Regions from separate parts of the Pseudovibrio sp. Ad46 genome, predicted to be linked through region 1. Evidence: riboswitches for the same ligand, from Rfam matches in the RefSeq annotation. Region 1 holds a riboswitch; the other holds the start of a gene.

Region 1 (6,013 bases):
GGTTCCAATCATCAGTGACATCATGGTCATCAAAGATCATCGCGACCGGAAGATGGGCAAACAGGCGGCGCACCTGACTGAGGCCAACAACAAACTCCTTCAGGATTTTCTGTTCGCTCTCATAGAGCTCTGCTTCTTCTGGTGTCAGTCCTTCGGGGGCATCTGTCTCAACCAGTCCCCATAGCGCCGGAGACCAGACGAGGAGGTACATTGCCAAGAATTCAGCAAGTGTGATCAGATGGTTATGGGCGTGATCAGCAGTGAAGATCGGTTTTTCTACGCCACCGAACAAGACAAGCCAGAGCTTTCGGTTTTTCTCCAGACTTGGGAGAAATTTTTCGCGGCGGTAGTAGGTGTCGCCGTGCTGGTAGAAATCTGATGCCTTATCAGGCACTTTGCTTTCCAAGCCCGCCAGCTGTTCCTCAGTGATACCGAGTTTTTCGATAAGCACATGGATAGCTCGCAGCATGGGGCCAGCAACATCATCTGAGTAAATCTGATCGCCACTCATCACGAGGGCAGCTGGCCATTTTTCCTTATCAACTTTGGTGCCCTTCTCAGCTCTGATGTGCTTTGCCAGAAACAGATCAGCTGCGACCAGACCATCGCCGGATTCGTGATGTGGTTTGCGGCAAGACCCGTGCAGGAGTGAGGAAACTTTTGAGCTTAGCAGAAAGCCTGGGAGTTCCTGATTTTCATAGCAGAGATCAGGAGCCCATACGGAATGATCCTGCCACCCAGCCTCCTCATCATCCTCCATACGCAGAGCAAGGCGGTAACTGATCCAAGTGTCATGCGGTAGAGGGCTTTGGAGAGGTAGATCGATCAGGAGGTAATGGAGATGTACCCCTGCTGAGATCAGGTTTACCTCAGTTTGCGCTTTCGTCAGCTCGTAGGTTTGCGGCTCACGGCCTTGTGGGAGCAAATCCAGTTTCACATCTGCCGGAGCGCGCACTGCGAGCCAGAATGTTAAACGTGAGGTTTCCAGTCGACGCAAGATCGGGCCAGCTAAAACGGATGGGAGAGAATAGTTTTCAAGCATTCGTTGATATTATTTTTCGCGATATCCAGATGTGAAATTCTTAGATGAGAGATAGGAACGCAAACCGCAAAATCCAATAAGTGTCAGCGACTCCCCTCTCATAAAATCCAACTTACAAAAGATTTCTGAACCTCGCCTGAACCGAACCTGCCTTGACACTAGTTCATAATCGTTCTAGCAAAATCATGTCTGCAGGGGAGTCTCACCAAGGAGACTGAGAGGCTGACAGAGCGCAAGCTCGGCGACGCGACCCTTAGAACCTGACCCAGTTGATACTGGCGTAGGAAGCACGGGTCGCGGGGCCTGTTTGAAGGGCCAGTGTAACAACCGCGATCTTAGCAGCAGAAGTTCTTTCTGCCGTTTCCCAGCCAAAACTCATCTGGTGTCTTTTTCGAGTTATGAACTTGAGGAGCACCATTATGACGACGCCGAACCCATCCATCACCACAGGCGCTTTGCCAGCAGCGCGCAAAATCTATGTTCGTGGCAGCTTGCACGAAGACGTGCTTGTGCCCATGCGCGAAATCAGCGTTCACCCGACAGCAGGTGAACCACCGCTGCCAGTCTATGATAGTTCCGGCCCATACACAGACCCAACGGCAACAACGAATATTTCTGAAGGTTTGCCTGCTCTACGGCGCAAGTGGATTGAGGTGCGCGGTGACACTGAGGAGTATGATGGCCGCGAGATTAAACCTGAAGACAATGGTTTTGTGAAAGGCGACCGGCTTGTTCCTGAGTTTCCGGTGAAGCCTCGCCCCTTGCGCGGAAAGGACGGTAAAGCCGTCACCCAGCTGGCTTATGCCCGCGCTGGCATTATCACACCGGAGATGGAGTTTATCGCCATCCGCGAAAACCAGTTGCGGGAAGCGGTTGCAGAAGAGCGGTGTGGCAATGACTGGGGTGCGAGCATTCCAGATTATGTAACACCAGAGTTTGTACGTGATGAAGTGGCAGCTGGCCGCGCGATCATTCCGTCGAACATCAACCACCCTGAGAGTGAGCCGATGATCATCGGGCGGAACTTTCTGGTCAAGATCAACGCCAATATGGGTACATCTGCTGTTACCTCCTCCATGGAAGAGGAAGTCGACAAGATGGTGTGGTCGATCCGCTGGGGCGCTGACACGGTGATGGATCTGTCTACCGGTCGTAACATTCACAACACCCGTGAATGGATCATCCGCAACAGTCCTGTACCGATTGGGACCGTCCCGCTTTATCAGGCACTTGAGAAGGTGAATGGAGTTGCGGAAGATCTGACTTGGGAAATCTTCCGCGACACGTTGATTGAGCAGGCAGAGCAAGGGGTTGATTACTTCACCATCCATGCTGGCGTGCGCCTTCACATGGTGCCGATGACCGTTAATCGCGTGACGGGGATTGTCTCCCGTGGCGGTTCCATCATGGCGAAGTGGTGTCTACATCATCACAAAGACAGCTTCCTCTATGAGCACTTTGACGAGATCTGCGATATTTGCCGCCAGTACGATGTGGCGTTTTCTCTTGGTGATGGATTGCGTCCGGGTTCCATTGCAGATGCAAATGATGAAGCCCAGTTTGCCGAGTTGGAGACGCTTGGGGAGCTGACCAAGATTGCATGGGCCAAGGATTGTCAGGTGATGATTGAAGGCCCGGGTCATGTGGCCATGCACAAGATCAAAGAGAACATGGATAAGCAGCTGGAATGCTGCCATGAAGCACCGTTTTACACGCTTGGCCCTCTCACCACGGATATCGCGCCCGGATATGATCACATCACCTCCGGCATCGGTGCTGCGATGATCGGGTGGTTTGGCTGCGCCATGCTTTGCTATGTGACACCGAAAGAGCATTTAGGGTTGCCGGACCGGGATGATGTGAAAACCGGTGTGATTACCTATAAGATTGCAGCTCACGCCGCTGATCTTGCGAAAGGATTGCCGGGTGCCCAGCGCCGGGATGATGCCTTGTCCCGTGCACGCTTTGAATTCCGTTGGGAGGATCAGTTCAACCTTTCTCTCGATCCGGATACTGCGCGAGAGTTCCACGATGAAACGTTGCCGAAAGATGCGCATAAAGTGGCTCATTTCTGTTCTATGTGCGGACCGAAGTTCTGCTCTATGCGGATCTCCCATGACATCCGCGCGGAAGCGCAGAAGGAAGGCATGGAGGCTATGGCGGCCAAGTTCCGGGAAGGCGGTAAACTGTATCTGCCACTTGAAGGAACAGAGCAGTGATTACGATTGCAGGAGCTGGCCTTGCGGGGCTGGCTTCCGCCTATGAGCTGGCAAAGAGCGGTGCATCCGTCACTATCTTTGAAAAATCCGCTAAACCGGGCGAAAGCAGTGTCGCACGGTTTGCCGGCGGCATGCTTGCTCCGTTTTGCGAACGGGAAAGTGCAGAAGAAGACGTTGTTACACTTGGGGTGCAGGCCGCTGATTGGTGGTCTCAGGTAACGCTTGTTACCCGGCACGGAACGCTGGTGGTTACTCCGCCGCGCGATCAGGCCGAGCTGACCCGTTTTGCACGGCGGACCTCACACTTTACCGAGGTGAACGGTCAAGCGATCTCAGAGCTGGAGCCAGCATTGGCTGGACGCTTTGAGCGCGGGCTGTTTTTCAAAGAGGAGGCGCATCTGGATCCACGGCAGGCACTGGCTGACCTGACAGGCGTTGTTCAGGAGCTTGGGGTAGAGATCCAATATGGAAGGACTGCACCTGCGCGGGTCAATCTCAATTGCACAGCAACCGCATCCAGCCTTCCTGACTTGCGGGCTGTGCGCGGTGAGATGGCGATTTTGCATTGTCCTGAGGTTCAGCTTTCCCGTGTCATCCGGCTCTTACACCCACGTATGCCGCTTTATCTGGTGCCGCGGGCTGATGGGTTGTTCATGATTGGCGGAACGATGGTGGAGAGTAACTCTGACCGTCCTCCTACCCTACGATCCCTTACAGAAATGCTGAGCGCAGCCTTTGCCATTCACCCTGCCTTTGCCGAGGCCAGTGTGGTTGAAATTGGAGCGGGATTGCGTCCAGCGTTTCCAGACAACTTGCCTCGACTGGTCGAGCATGACGGGTCTCTCCACCTCAACGGGCTTTACCGCCACGGCTTTTTGCTTGCACCAGCACTGGCACAGCAAGCAGCACAACATCTTTTGAAGGAGGCTTGCGCATGAAGATCATCGTGAATGCAGAACCACGCGACGTCACCAACGAAACGTTGGAGGATGCTCTTACGGAGCTGGAGTTCATCAGCCCCGCTGTTGCGACGGCTTTGAACGGCCGTTTTGTCCCTCGTGAGGACTACTCTGAGACATCCCTTTCAGAAGGCGATCGACTGGAAGTTCTTGCGCCTATGCAGGGAGGGTAACATGCAGCTTTATGGTACAGACATCAGTTCCCGGCTGTTGCTCGGGACAGCGCAATACCCTTCTCCTGCTGTGCTACAAAAAGCAATTGAGACCAGCAGGGCAGAGATCATCACAGTCTCTTTGCGACGCGAAACCGCTGACGGTTCTGGGGCTGGTTTCTGGGGGCTATTGAAAGATAGTGGCTGCAGAATTCTGCCCAACACCGCTGGGTGCCATAGCGTGCAAGAAGCCGTTGTTACTGCACAGATGGCTCGCGAGTTGTTTGGAACTGACTGGATCAAGCTAGAGGTTATCGGCAACTCAGACACCTTACAGCCCGATGTGTTTGGGTTGGTCGAAGCTGCGAGGCTTCTCTGTGCAGATGGTTTCAAGGTGTTTCCATACACGACTGATGATCTTGTGGTTGGCGAAAAGCTGTTGGAAGCCGGATGCGAACTGCTGATGCCGTGGGGGGCTCCCATCGGGTCTGGTCAGGGCCTGCGAAATCCCGAGGCCTTGCGGGCCATGCGAGCGCATTTTCCGGATGTACCCTTGATCGTGGATGCTGGTATTGGGCGTCCCTCTGACGCCACGCGTGCAATGGAGCTTGGCATGGATGCTGTTCTGCTCAATACCGCAGTTGCCAAAGCGGGTGACCCGGTTTTGATGGCGCAGGCAATGGCGCAGGCAATTGAAGCAGGGCGCAATGGATACATAGCAGACCCAATGGACCCGCGCGACATGGCGGTTCCCTCTACCCCAATCCTTGGCATGGCGGAGTTGATCTGATGGAACGGTTTTATCTGATTGCCGGAGACGCGGACTGGATTGAAAAGCTTGTCCCTCACGGCGTGAAGCTTGTTCAACTGAGGATCAAAGACCAACCTGAACAAGTTGTTCGTCTGCAAATTGCACAGGCTCGTGACTATTGCCGTCAACATGGCGTTCAACTGATCATCAATGACTATTGGGAGCTGGCGTTAGAGCTTGGCTGTGATTTCGTTCATCTTGGACAGGAAGACATGGACAGTGCTGACTTTGCAGCACTCCAGAAGGCTGGTGTTCGCTTTGGTCTTTCCACCCATGATGAGGCCGAATTGGATCACGCCCTCTCCTTCAAGCCCGAGTATGTCGCTCTGGGCCCGGTCTATCCAACCAAGCTGAAGAAAATGAAGTGGGAACCGCAAGGTTTGGAGCGTGTCAGCCGCTGGAAACAGATGGTGGGCGAGACGCCTCTTGTTGCCATAGGTGGGTTAACGCCGGAGCGACTTGCCGGTGTGTTTGAAGCTGGTGCTGATAGCGCTGCGGTGGTGACAGACATTTTACAGGCACACGATCCGATTGCCCGAACTCAGGAATGGGTAGAGGCTTGTAAGCAATGACGCGTTATGACCGCCAGATGCTCTTGCCAGAAGTTGGAACCGCAGGGCAAAAGCGGTTGCTATCCGCTCATGTCCTCGTTGTTGGTGCTGGCGGTTTAGGCTGTCCAGTCCTGCAATATCTTGCCGGGGCCGGGGTGGGCGTTATCACGATTGTTGATCCCGATGTGATTGAAGAGAGTAATCTGCATCGACAGCCTTTGTACTCACCGGCAAATGTAGGGGAGAGCAAGGCCTATGCCGCAGCAGCTCGGTTACATG
Region 2 (6,013 bases), on a different contig from region 1:
AGCATGGCGTTCTCAAACCCGGATGTGGAATAACCAATACGCTTGCCTTTCAGGTCTGCAATCTCCTTGATCGGTCCGTTTTCCAAAACAATTAGCGTGTTCAGAGGTGTAGAGACCAGCGTCCCGATCCGCATCAACGGCATGCCCTCATCAATCTGAGGGTGCAACGTCTGCTGATAGGAAACCGCAATATCACCCTGCCCTGCTGCAACAAGCTTTGGTGGCATGGAAGGATCAGCAGGCTCAATCAGCTCAACATCAAGGCCCTCATTTTCAAAGAAACCCCGTGCCTTGGCAACCACGATTGGTGCATGGTCTGGATTCGCAAACCAATCCAGCAACACAGTCAGCTTGTCCGCTGCTTGCACTTGAAGCGTGCTCGCAAGCATTGCCGCACCAAACAGCATACCTAGTTTTTTCATAAGGTTACGTCCTCATACTCTGAGACCTAGATCTCTTTCTGCCAATAGATCATCCGAGAAGTGGCGAACTCAACAACTGCCCTCAGGCTCAACACCATCACCGCAAGCAAAATCAACGCCGCAAACATCGTCGCTGTTTGCATGCGTGCATTGGATTGCAACATGATGAAAGCTAGTCCCCCTTTTGCACCAACCCACTCTCCAACCACCGCCCCAATAGGAGCGAACACCGCTGCAATGCGCATACCAGAAGCCAGAGATGGCAAGGCGGCTGGAATGCGAATGTAGCGAAGTGTTTGCCAGCGGTTCAGACCGTGCAGCTTGCCAAGGTCGAGCAGTGATTGATCAGTCCTGCGCAAACCATCGAAGAAGGTCGAGGTCACAGAAAAGAAGATCACAATCACGGCCATCACAACCTTGGAGGCGAGCCCAAAGCCGAACCACAGCACCAGAAGCGGTGCAATTGCAAACACAGGAAGAGATTGGGTCGCTGCAATCGGAGGCAGCAGAAACAGGCGTATCCGAGGAGACACTGCCAGCAAAACAGCCAGCGAAGCTCCAGCGCTCACACCAAAGAGAAAACCGAGAACAGTCTCCCAAGCGGTAATGCCTGCATGATGCAGCAGAAAGACGCCCTGATTGAGAAAAGCGGAAAAAACCGCCGCCGGACCTGGCAAGAGAAACGGAGGAAACTCTCCAATCCGAACCACACTTTCCCAAATGGCGATAAAAAGCAAAATCCCGAAAAGACTTCGGAGAATTCGTTTCAAAGCTCGCTTCAGCATGCAGACTCCCAACAATGGTATTGGGCATCACAAACAGGCGGAAGAACGGAGCTACATTAGCTCTCTGGGATGTTTTCAGCACAGGAGCTCCCGTTACAGCAAAATGCAAACATGGAGATCCGGGAAGAATGGCTCAGGTCCCGTCCCTTCGCCGGCATTACCCGGATCAGGTTCAAAGGGTTTAGCTCATCGCAATCTCAGCTTTTCGAAAGAAAAGCACCCCTCGGAATAGCAAGGAACATGCGCGTTTCTGCTGAAGGATGCAAGCAGATTTTACTCTGATGGACGACTGCATAATGAAAAAGGCCTCAGCCCAAAGAGAGCCAAGGCCTTTGAAATCTAAGCTAAACAGCTGAAACTAGATTACTTCCAGCTCTTGATTGCCTGTGCGATAACTTTGTTGCCGGTTGTGCCTTTTTCAAAGGTCAACATTGCACGGCGACCGCTGTTGTACAGCAGTGGAACATCAATCCACTCACGCTCAGCAAGACGCTTCAGGTTCTTCGCTTTTTCATCATCACTGTCAGACAGCGCAATCCAGAAGAGAGTGTCAGAAACCTTCACGGCAGCACCATCAAGCGGGTCACCTGCTTCGGACTCTGTCTTCTTCAGGATCAGGCCAGGCACCTTCTCAACACCTTTGCCATCAAACCCTTCTGGGAAGATGAAGTTCAGCTCAAGCAGATGGCTGGCTGGCAAAGATTGATCGCTATTCGGCTTCAACGTCATCTCAACAGAGAAGTTACGAGATGGCAGCGTAGCAACAGCCTTGATGACAGAATCGCCATTAGCTTCATCCAATGACCAAACAACGTTCCCGCGTGATGCAGAACCTGCTGCACCCGGCGTCAAAGCCTCTTCGTAAAGTATGCTCTGTTGTGCAACAGGAGAAACCGCAGCTTCCGTTCCAATGGTTTCAGCTGGCGGAACAGAATTGGTCTCAACTGCAGTACTTTGCTGAGCAGGTTCCGTCACCGGCAAAACCTGCTCAGAAGATGTGTCTTCTGCCGGTGCTGCTGGAGTTTCAACCACACGCACGACTGGAGGCTCAGTTGTTGTCTCGGTTGGCGCAGCGCTGGATGAATTCCGGGTAATCCGGGTCGTCTGAACCCGTGTCGCATCCGGAGAAACCTTTGCCCCTTCATCAGATGGCAACAAGCGGTCAGTGTTCTTCTTCGGCGTGCGTTCCGGCTGAACCCGAAGCGGCTCATCTTCATTCGAAGGTGCGCTCTCTGGCGCAACAGTCTCACCGGTTTCAACTGGAAGAACCAAAGAGAGAATAACATCGCGCAGACTATAGACACCTGCGGTAACGCCCAAGATTATCAGTATGACCACAATGATGCCGACAATACCCGATGTGTTGGAAGGCTTCAGCCCTTCTTCCTGCTCAATCGCATCACCAACGCGCTGCGCAACGGCTGGCTTGCGGGAGGAAGCAGGTTTACGGCTCGTCTTTGGCTTAACCTTGGCAGGCTCATCGATCTCAGGACGCGACTTACCTTTTGTTTCCAGCTTAGTGCGACGTGCCTCACCCGGCACCCAGGAGCGCTCTTCTGCGCTCGTCTCAACAGCACCTTTGGTTGGCAGAGACGCAGCAGGTTCACCCGTCTCTTTGTCATCCATAGAGCCAAGGTCAGGCTCTTTGCGCTCGCTGGCAGATTCAGGCAGCTGATCACGCGCCATCTGATTGGCCTGATGAGCGGCGTTGCCGAGATCCTGCGCGGCACGAACCGCCTCTTTAAACACGTCTGCTTTAGCAGCAGGTGCTTTTGGCTCATCGCGCGCTGGAGTATCGGCCTTTGTACCTGCCTTAGGCGTATCGCCAGCAGGTGAAGATGCAGCAGAGATTTCTGGAGCTGCAGGTTTTGGAGCACTTGGAGCTGGGGTGGTTTTAGACCGCCCCAACCCGAGAGACTCACGAGCAGCTTCCGCTTCGACCTTACGAATGGCCTCTTCAAGCTTCAGCTGCTCCTCAGTGATCTGGGAGGGAGACAGAGGTGGGTCGTAACTTTTAAGTTGCTTTACAATTGCATTCCGCGCGCGTTGATAAACTGCCCGCCGTGCAGAACCTGTGTTCTCTTGTAAACCAGCTACCGCTTTTTTTAGAACGGAATTGTAGTCCGCCATTTAACTGCCCATTGCCCCCAGAGCTTCATTTCAAGACTTAATCCTGGAATGGATTCTGAACCAGGATTGTGTCATCACGTTCAGGGCTTGTTGATAACAGAGCAACCGGAGCACCAATCAGCTCTTCAACATGCCGAACGTATTTCACAGCTTGTGCTGGCAATTCTGCCCAAGTCCGTGCGCCTTTGGTCGTTTCCTTCCAACCAGGCAGGGTCTCATAAATAGGAACAACCCGCGCCTGAGCACCTTGAGATGCCGGAAGGTAATCGATTCGCTCACCATCTAGCTCATAACCAACACAAATCTTAATTTCATCCAGTCCGTCCAAAACGTCAAGCTTTGTCAATGCAATCCCATTGATTCCGCTGGTGCAAACGGTTTGACGGACAATCACTGCATCAAACCAGCCACACCGACGACGACGACCAGTGTTCGTTCCAAACTCGTGCCCGCGGGTACCAAGGAACTCACCAACTTCATTCTGCTGTTCGGTTGGGAACGGACCTTCACCTACACGAGTGGTGTAAGCTTTGGTGATACCCAGAACGTAATCGATGGAGTTTGGACCCAGACCACTACCAGCAGCAGCCTGACCTGCAACTGTATTGGAGGAGGTTACAAACGGATAAGTGCCGTGGTCGTTGTCCAGCAGCGCGCCCTGCGCACCTTCAAACAACAAACGCTTACCTTCACGACGCGCTTTGTCCAGCATGTACCAGGCTTTATCCATGTACGGCAGGATCTTATCAGCTACGTCTTCCAGCTCTTTGTAGATGGTCTCAGCAGAGATCTCATCGCGACCCAGACCGCGCAGAATAGCGTTGTGGTGGGTCAGCAGACGATCAATCTTGGCTGGCAGCGTGCTCATGTTTGCCAGGTCCATCACGCGAATTGCACGACGACCGACTTTATCTTCATAAGCAGGGCCGATACCGCGTTTGGTGGTACCGATTTTGGTGCCTGCCGGGCTTGCATCTTCACGCAAAGCATCAAGCTCGCGGTGCAGGCTCAAAATAAGAGTAGCATTGTCAGCAACACGCAGGATTTCCGGGGAGATCTTAACGCCCTGCTCTTCAAGACGTGCAATCTCAGCAACCAGTGCATGAGGGTCAATCACAACGCCATTGCCAATGACAGAAAGTTTCCCACGAACAACACCAGATGGCAGCAGTGCCAGCTTGTAGCTCGTTCCGTCAATTACAAGCGTATGACCTGCATTGTGTCCGCCTTGGAAGCGTACAACGATGTCGGCTTGCTCAGAGAGCCAATCGACAAGTTTACCCTTACCTTCGTCACCCCATTGTGACCCAACTACGACAACGTTGGCCATGATTCTTCAGCCCTCCTGCGGCTGCCAGCGTATTCCTAAAATACGCCGTCATACGATTTGCTATTTCTGTATAAAGTGGCTTGCCAGCTCAGAATGCAAATCGTGAGAGACAACATAAGAAACCCCGGCGTAAGAGCCGGGGCGCAGTTACAGCGCCTTATAATCTGTCAATCTCTTAAATACGAGCCCTTTTCCTTCAAAATTAGGCCAAGACTGTAATTTTTGCGATCAGAGTGAACCTCTGTTGATTGTTTTACTCGCAAATCGGGTGGTACAGGCACAACAGCAAGTGATATTACTAGCGTAAGTTCCAATTTCTCATTTTTTGCAATTCCTGCAAGAAATTTCACTAAGTTGAATACGCTTTATGAACGCACAAAAACTTGACTGGCTGGGCTGGTCTATTCTTCTATTGCTGGGCACCCTGTGGGGTGGCGCATTTTTCTTTGCCAAAGTCGCGGTTGCAGAATTTAATCCCATCACACTTGTTTTCTTAAGAGTAGCAATCGCAGCACTCGCCATGTGGGGCTTCTTACTCATCTCAAAGCAGTCCATACCGCTCTCTACAAAATGGATTGGCAGCTTCCTCCTGCTGGGCTTCTTAAATAACGTAGTCCCCTTCTCCCTCATCTTTTGGGGGCAGCAATACATTGCCTCCGGATTAGCATCCGTGCTCAACGCCTTCACACCCATCTTCACGATGATTGTCATGCAGGTCCTCAGCAATGAGGAGAAGCTGACAGCAACCAAGCTCATCGCGGCAGTGATCGGGGTTATCGGAGTTGCCATCATGGTTGGCAGTGATGCTCTAAGCGGTGCCAGCAATCAGGTTTGGCCTCAGCTCGCAGTTTTAGGGGCCGCTCTCTCGTATGCATTCGCCGCGTTCATCATCATGCGCCTCAAAAAGCTACCACCAGCAGCTCTGGCAACCGGCCAGCTCTCCGCTTCAACAATCTTGCTGATACCTGCGCTTATTTATACAGCGCCAACTCAGCAACTGATGGAGGCATCCGCTTCAACATGGGCAAGCGTTCTCGTTCTCGCTCTCGCTTGCACTGCTTTTGCTTACATCCTGTACTTCCAGCTTTTCAAACTCGCAGGAGCAACCAACGCAGCTTCTGTCACGCTTGTAATACCAGTCAGCGCAATCATTCTGGGCGCAATTTTCCTGAATGAACGCCTCGAAGCCAACCACTGGATTGGCATGGCAGCAATCTTCATTGCACTGCTACTGATCGATGGTCGCTTAACCAGCAAATGGATAGGCAAGAAACAAGCAATCGCATAACAAAAATGCCTCCAGACCCTACCACAGTTAGGATCTGGAGGCTTCTTATTAAGCAACA

What was found. Region 1 has a riboswitch for thiamine pyrophosphate ahead of thiC (phosphomethylpyrimidine synthase ThiC). Riboswitches for the same ligand answer to the same signal wherever they lie in the genome.
Region 2: it holds a riboswitch for thiamine pyrophosphate, as region 1 does, so the genes downstream of both, PsAD46_RS25500 (ABC transporter permease) here and thiC (phosphomethylpyrimidine synthase ThiC) in region 1, are expected to answer to the same signal.

The regions. Positions count from the first base shown of each region.
Region 1 is NZ_LMCG01000019.1:28,378-34,390, reverse strand. Features, by position in the region: gene PsAD46_RS04565 (hypothetical protein) at 1-1,042, opposite strand, end outside; TPP riboswitch at 1,226-1,346, shown strand; gene thiC (phosphomethylpyrimidine synthase ThiC) at 1,441-3,261, shown strand; gene PsAD46_RS04555 (FAD-dependent oxidoreductase) at 3,258-4,199, shown strand; gene thiS (sulfur carrier protein ThiS) at 4,196-4,393, shown strand; gene PsAD46_RS04545 (thiazole synthase) at 4,395-5,162, shown strand; gene PsAD46_RS04540 (thiamine phosphate synthase) at 5,162-5,755, shown strand; gene PsAD46_RS04535 (HesA/MoeB/ThiF family protein) at 5,752-6,013, shown strand, end outside.
Region 2 is NZ_LMCG01000081.1:45,929-51,941, forward strand. Features, by position in the region: gene PsAD46_RS25495 (ABC transporter substrate-binding protein) at 1-422, opposite strand, end outside; gene PsAD46_RS25500 (ABC transporter permease) at 449-1,207, opposite strand; TPP riboswitch at 1,334-1,441, opposite strand; gene PsAD46_RS25505 (hypothetical protein) at 1,571-3,337, opposite strand; gene PsAD46_RS25510 (adenylosuccinate synthase) at 3,375-4,667, opposite strand; gene PsAD46_RS25515 (DMT family transporter) at 5,035-5,955, shown strand.